DNA from 2 places in the Variovorax sp. GW458-11-26-14-LB1 genome. Region 2 is predicted to be linked to the other one. Evidence: predicted binding sites of a transcription regulator. Region 2 holds the regulator's gene; the other holds the start of a gene.

Region 1 (3,404 bases), on a different contig from region 2:
CAGGAAGTCGAGCTTCTCGGCGCGCAGCACCGCTTCGACCTCGTCGTAGGCCGAGGCGGTGTAGTGGGTGATGCCGATGTAGCGCACGCGGCCTTTCTCCCTCCAGCCGCGCAGCGTGGCGAGGTGGGTGCGCCAGTCGACGAGGTTGTGCACCTGCATCAGGTCGATCTCTTTCGTGCGCAGCCGCGCGAACGATTGCTCCATCTGCGCGATGCCGGCTTCGCGGCCCGAGGTCCAGACCTTGGTGGCGAGGAAGGGTTTGGCGCCCGGCTTCGCGGCGGCCAGCAGTTCGCCGGTGGTTTCCTCGGAGCGGCCGTACATCGGCGAGCTGTCGATCACCGTGCCGCCGGCCGCGAAGAGCGCGTCGAGCACGCCGGGCAGGCGCCCGTATTCGTCGGTGCCGGGGCGCTGGTCGAAGCCGATCCAGGTGCCGCAGCCGACGACCGGCAGGGCTTCCTTCGTGGAGGGAATGGGGCGGGTGGTCATCTGCATCGCGGGCCTGCGGGGTGGCTGCTGGGCGAAGGAGGGGAGCGCGACACCCGCGCACAGGGCTGCGCCCAGTCGGAGCAACCGGGCGCGCGTGAGGGCGTAAGGGTGTGCGTTCGTGAGGGGCGTCGTCACGAACGAAATTCTGCGCCCGCCATGCCGGCGGGCGGAAGGGCTCAGCGCAGGTAGCGCCCGTCGGCCTTGAGCATCGACAGCTCGGAGAAGGTCAGCCCGCGGTGCTCGCCGGGCCGGTACGACACGGCGATGCCACCGAGGTCGAGCGTCTTGAATGACTCCAGGCCCTTCTGCAGCGACTCGGGCGTGGGATTGGCGCCCGCGCGCTTCAGGCCTTCGACCATGACCTTGGCCGTGACGTAGCCCTCCAGGCTGGCGTAGCTGAACTCGGTCATGCCGATCTTCTTCATCGCCGCCTGGTACTCGGCAATCACCGGCATCGCGCTGTTCCACGGGTAGGGCACGACCTGCGAGATGACCACGCCGGCCGCGTCCTTCCTGATGTCCTGGAACAGCTTTTGCCCATTCAGGAACGAGAACGAATAGAACGCCGTCTCGCCGCCGGTCGCGCGGTAGGCCGCGATGAACTTCGCCGCCACGTCGTTGGTGGCCGACAGCACCACGGCCTTGGGCTTGAGCTTGGCCAGCTCGGCGGCGCGCTCGGCCGCGTCGGAGCCGTCGTTCTTGATGGCCACGCTGCCGACCATCTTGTCGCCGCGTTCGGCAATGAACTTCTGCGTGCTCTCCATCGCCGAGCGCGCGCCGGGGTTGTCGTTGTGCGCGAAGGCGATGCGCGACAGGCCGATGGTGAACAGGTGGTTCACGATGCGGCTGTATTCCTCGTCGAAGCTGATGCGCACCGGAAAACCGAACTCGCTGAACTTCACCACCGGGCCCGCGCCCGTGTACGGGCCGACGACGGGAATCTTCAGCTCGTTGGCCGCCTTCAGCGCGCCGACCGCCGACGAGGTGCCGATGGGCATCAGCACGCCGATGGCGCCGTCGCGTGCGAAGGTCTTGACGTTCTCGGCGCCCTTGGCGGGGTCGTAGGCGTCGTCGAGCTGGCGCAGCTCGACCGGCCGGCCGTTGACGCCGCCGCTCGCGTTCAGCGCGGTGAACATGGCACGGATGCCCACCAGCGGCTCGGTCGACAGCGACGCGAGCGGGCCGGTCTGCACGTAGGTCTGGCCGATCAGGAGCGGCTTGGCGGGCTGGGCCGAGGCGGGCACCCCTGCGAAGACGAGCGCGGCGAAGGCCAGAAGCCGCAGGTGAATCTTTTTGTGTCTCATGGTCACTAATTGTTAATAAACCGATCTTAAGGCGCGGGCCTTCGCACGTAAATCGATCGCTGGTTGCGACCTGGGAAATACTGTATAAAAATACAGTTAACAACTGCAATCATGGGCCTCCCTTTCCTCGACTCCTTTTCCACCGCCGCGGGCCGCGGCGTCTGGCACGCCGACGAACTCGGCCTGGCCGACGCGCAGGTCGTGACCACCGGGCATGCCGCGCTCGACGCCGAGCTGCCCGGCGGCGGCTGGCCCGTGGGCGCGATGACGGAGCTGCTGCAGGCCACGCCCGAGGCCCATGTCTGGCGCCTGCTGCTGCCCGCGCTGGCGCAGGCCGTGGAAGCGCGCGGCGGGCCGGTGGTGCTGGTCGGCGCGCCTTACGAACCCTGCGGCACCGCGCTGGCGGCGCAGGGGCTGCCGGTGGAGGCGCTGATGTGCGTGCGCAGCGACGCCCCGGCCGCGCGGCTGTGGGCCTGCGAGCAGGCGCTGCGCTGCGCCGAGATCGCCGCCGTCGTCGCCTGGCTGCCGCAGGCCCGCGTGGGCGAACTGCGGCGGCTGCAGCTGGCGGCCGCACAGCACGAGGTGCTGCTGTTCGTGTGCCGGCCCGAGTCGGTGGCGCTGTCGGCCTCGCCCGCGCGTCTGCGCCTGCGCGCCGAGCGCTGCCCGGACGACCCGGCGCAGATCGCGCTGCACCTGCTCAAGCGCCGGGGCCCGCCGCTGGCCGCGCCGGTGCGGGTGCCGGCGCGCAACGCCCGCATGAGCGCGCTGCTGGCCGCCGCCCGCGTGCGGCGCCAGCTGCGCCTGCAGCCGCCCGTGGCACCGGCCGCCGCGCCGTCGGCCACGGTGGTGCGCATCGACGCATGGAAAGGAGGCCCGGATGCACTGGATCGCCTTGCAGTGGTCGTCTGAGTCCGAAGAAGCCGACGCCCCCGACATGCCTCCGCCCGAAGCCCTGGGCTGGTGGGCGCTGCAGTTCACGCCGCACGTCGCCTGGCAGGACGAGGCGCTGATGCTCGAGGTCTCGGCCTGCGAACGCCTGTGGGGCGGTCGCGCGCCGCTGATGCGCCAGCTGCTGGCCCTCAACCCCGCGCCCGACGCGCGCATGCGCGGCGCGCAGGGCGCCACCAGCCTGATCGCGCTGGCGCGGCTGCGCCTGTTCGCGCGCAACGAACACCGGCCCGCCGAGGTGCCGGCCGGCCTGCCGCTGGACACGCTGACGGCCGCGCAGGGCCACCTCGATCTGCTCGCGCGCCTGGGCTGCCGCACCTGGGGCGAGGTGGCCGCCTTGCCGCGTGGCGGTCTCACGCGGCGCTTCGGCACCGGGCTGCGCGAGGCGCTCGACATCGCCTGGGGCCTGCGCCCCGAAAGCCACGCCTGGCTCACGCTGCCCGACGTGTTCGAGCAGAAGCTCGAACTGCCCGCGCTGGCCGAGACCGGGCCCGAACTCATGTGGTCGGCCAACCGCCTGCTCTCGGCGCTGCAGATCTGGCTGCGCGCCCGCCAGCGCGGTGCGCGTGCGCTCGAGCTGCAGTGGACGCTCGACCTGCGGCGCCTCAACGGCGTGACCCTGCCGCCGCACCAGCAGCTCACCGTGCGCACGGCCGAGCCCACGCA
Region 2 (3,404 bases):
AGCGCATGGCCCTGCAGCGGCGGCTCGCTCTCGAACACGTCGATGGCCGCCAGCCCGGGGCGGCCGCGGTTGAGCGCGGCCAGCAGGGCATCGGCTTCCACCAGCTCGGCGCGCGAAGTGTTGACGAACAGCGCCGTCGGCTTCATGCGCGAGAGGTCTTCGAGCTTGACGAGACCCTGGGTGTCCTCGTTGAGCCGCAGGTGCACCGACAGCACGTCGGCGGCGGCAAAGAATTCGTGGCGGTTCTGCGCCACCTGGAAGCCGTCGGAGCGCGCCTTGGCGCAGCTGGCCTCGCGGCCCCAGATCACGACCTGCATGCCGAAGGCCTGCCCGTAGCGCGCCACCAGTTGACCGATGCGGCCGTAGCCCCAGATGCACAGCGTCTTGCCCTTGAGCACCGAGCCCACGCCGAAATTCGGCGGCATCGACGCCGACTTGAGGCCCGACTGCTGCCAGGCCCCGTGCTTGAGGTTGCTGATGTACTGCGGCAGGCGGCGCATGGCCGCCATGATCAGCGCCCAGGTGAGTTCGGCGGGCGCCTGCGGCGAGCCCGAGCCCTCGGCCACCGCCACGCCGCGTTCGGTGCAGGCCGTGACGTCGATGTGGCCGCCGACGCGCCCGGTCTGGGAAATCAGCTTGAGCTTGGGCAGCTTCTCGATCAGTTGGCGGGATATCTGGCTGCGCTCGCGGATGAGCACGATGACGTCCGCATCCTTGAGGCGAACCGACAGTTGGCCGATGCCCTTGACCGTGTTGGTGTAGACCTTGGCGGCATAGGCGTCCAGTTTGGCGGCGCACTGCAGCTTGCGCACGGCGTCCTGATAATCGTCGAGGATCACAATGTTCATGGCATGCCATTGTGCCTCGCAGCATCGGCACGTCGCACGTGTGAACGTTTGGATACCCCGTGCCAGATGGCGCCCGGGAGGCCTGTTTCAGACCGTTGGGGGTGAATCCGCCATGCGCGTGCGGGCGCGCAGGCACGGCGGGTTCGTTCGCACCTTCTCAGTGCAGGTGGCTGGGGCGGGGCGTGCCGCTCCCAGTTTCTGCAGCTTCGAGTGCGGCGAGCCGGTCGAGTTCTGCGCACACGTCGGCCATGCGGCCGGAAATCACGACCCGGTTGGCGCAGCCGCGCTGCGAGCCTTGCCGATCGACCACGCGGACCACGCGCAGCGGGCGGGCGGGTGTCGCGGCGGCGGATGGCGACGTGGCCGGCGTCGGGCTGCCTGCGGTGCGTGCCGTGCAGGCCGGGCGAATGGCCACGTAGCGCAGACCGGCGGCAGCGTCGCTGCTGTCACCGTGCGACGGGCGGCGGGCGGGCATCCAGCGGGTGGCCAGCGATTGCAGGGGCGACCAGAGGTCGGCGATGGCGAGGAGGGCGATTCCCATGTGAACTCCAAAAAAGTATGAGGTTGAACACAGGCAGGATTTCTTGAATCGGCCGCAACAGGGTGATGGCGACTTTGCGCCATACGCCCGCCACCTGTCGCGGCCGGATGAGGTGCTGCTGCGTGTGGACAGCAGGCCCGGGGCCTACATCAGCATCGTGTTGCGGATGAGGCCGACCGCGAGGCCTTCGATTTCGAAGGGCTCGCCGGGCTGGACGATGATGGTCGGGTAGTCGGGGTTCTCGGCGTGCAGCTCGATCACCTGCTTGTTGCGCTTCAGGCGCTTCACGGTGACTTCTTCGCCGAGGCGTGCCACCACGATCTGGCCGTTGCGTGCTTCCTTGGTGGCCTGCACGGCGAGCAGGTCGCCGTCCATGATGCCGGCGTCGCGCATCGACATGCCGCGCACCTTGAGCAGGTAGTCGGGTTGGCGCTGGAAGAGCGTGTTCTCGACGTAGTAGGTCTGGTCGACGTGCTCTTGCGCAAGGATGGGCGAACCCGCCGCCACGCGGCCGATGAGCGGCAGCGCGAGCTGGGCCATACCGGGCAGCGAGAGCGAGAACTGGTTGCCTTCGCGGTGGCGCGTTTCGTGGAGCGAGCGCAGCGCATCGCCCTTGAGGCGGATGCCGCGCGAGGTGCCGCTGACCAGTTCGATCACGCCCTTGCGGGCCAGGGCCTGCAGGTGCTCCTCGGCGGCGTTGGCCGACTTGAAGCCCAGCTCGTTGGCGATTTCGGCGCGCGTGGGCGGCGCACCGGTGCGTGCGATGGCGCCCTGGATCAGGTCCAGGATCTGCTGCTGGCGGGCGGTAAGCTTCACTGCGAACTGCATAGTGGTTTCCTTGCGGCACTGGCTAGATATCCAGTACCTGTATTTTTAACCAGTTTTCAAAAGTTGACAAGCCATGACTCATTCCTCTTCGTCCGAGACGCGCCGTGTGGTCGTGCTGGGCACCGGCGGCACCATTGCCGGCAAGGCTGCCAGCAGCGGCGACAACATCGGCTACACCGCCGGGCAGGTGGGCGTGGCGGACCTGCTGGGTGGCATCGAGGCGCCGGCCGGCGTGACGCTGGTGGCGGAGCAGGTCGCGCAGCTCGACAGCAAGGACATGGACGCCGACACCTGGCGCCAGCTGGCCGCGCGCTGCGCACACTGGCTGGCGCAGCCTGATGTGGCCGGCATTGTGATCACGCACGGCACCGACACGCTGGAGGAGACGGCCTTCTTCCTGCACGTCGTGCTCGCGTCGGCCAAGCCGGTGGTGCTGACCTGCGCGATGCGCCCGGCGACGGCCCTGTCGCCCGATGGTCCGCAGAACGTGCGCGACGCGCTCGCGGTGGCCTCGACGCCCGGCGCACGGGGCGTGACGGTGGTGTGTGCGGGCGCGATCCACAGCGGCCTCGATGTGCAGAAGGTGCACACCTACCGTCTCGATGCCTTCGCGTCGGGCGATGCGGGGCCGGTCGGCTATGTGGAGGAGGGCGAAGTGCGGCGCGTGCGTGCGTGGCCGCAGGGAGCGCCGTTCGATGCGGCGCGGCTGGAGGCGGTATCGCAGCCGTGGCCCCGCGTCGAGATCGTCATGAGCCACGCGGGCGCGAGCGGTGCGATCGTGGAGGCGTTGCTGCTCCCGTCGACTGAGCCCTTGCGCGGCCTGGTCGTGGCCACGACCGGCAACGGCACCGTGCACCACGCGCTGGAAGCCGCGGCGCTGAAGGCGCAGGACGGTGGCTTGGTGGTGTTGCGCGCCACACGCTGCGCGAACGGACGCATCCTGCCGAAACCCGGTGACTGGCTGCGGGATGCGGGCGCACTCACGCCGGTGAAGGCGCGGGTTGCGCTGGTGCTGGAACTCTTGGGAGTGGCCGCCCTGCCGGAGTCGAAGGGCGGCTAGGAGAAAGAGGCTGACGAATCAGCCGCTGAATCAGCTGGTCAGTGCGGCAAGCGCGCGCTGCGTGATCTCGTCGACCGTGCCCACGCCCTGGATGGCGCGGTACTTCGGCGCGGCGGCCGGGTCGGTC

Evidence for each region. Region 2 encodes LexA, which represses DNA repair genes until DNA is damaged. Its sites were predicted from a motif close to ACTGTATNNNNATACAGT; they were not measured.
Region 1: imuA (translesion DNA synthesis-associated protein ImuA) is a predicted target of LexA. The motif match lies at 1,870-1,887, and genes of this name have one in related genera.

What each region holds. Positions count from the first base shown of each region.
Region 1 is NZ_JBWKYW010000027.1:31,051-34,454, forward strand. Features, by position in the region: gene AC07YS_RS18425 (aldo/keto reductase) at 1-492, opposite strand, end outside; gene AC07YS_RS18430 (ABC transporter substrate-binding protein) at 663-1,790, opposite strand; gene imuA (translesion DNA synthesis-associated protein ImuA) at 1,902-2,699, shown strand; gene AC07YS_RS18440 (Y-family DNA polymerase) at 2,668-3,404, shown strand, end outside.
Region 2 is NZ_JBWKYW010000001.1:216,118-219,521, reverse strand. Features, by position in the region: gene AC07YS_RS01020 (D-2-hydroxyacid dehydrogenase family protein) at 1-848, opposite strand, end outside; gene AC07YS_RS01015 (hypothetical protein) at 1,006-1,389, opposite strand; gene lexA (transcriptional repressor LexA) at 1,534-2,217, opposite strand; gene AC07YS_RS01005 (asparaginase) at 2,291-3,277, shown strand; gene adk (adenylate kinase) at 3,308-3,404, opposite strand, start outside.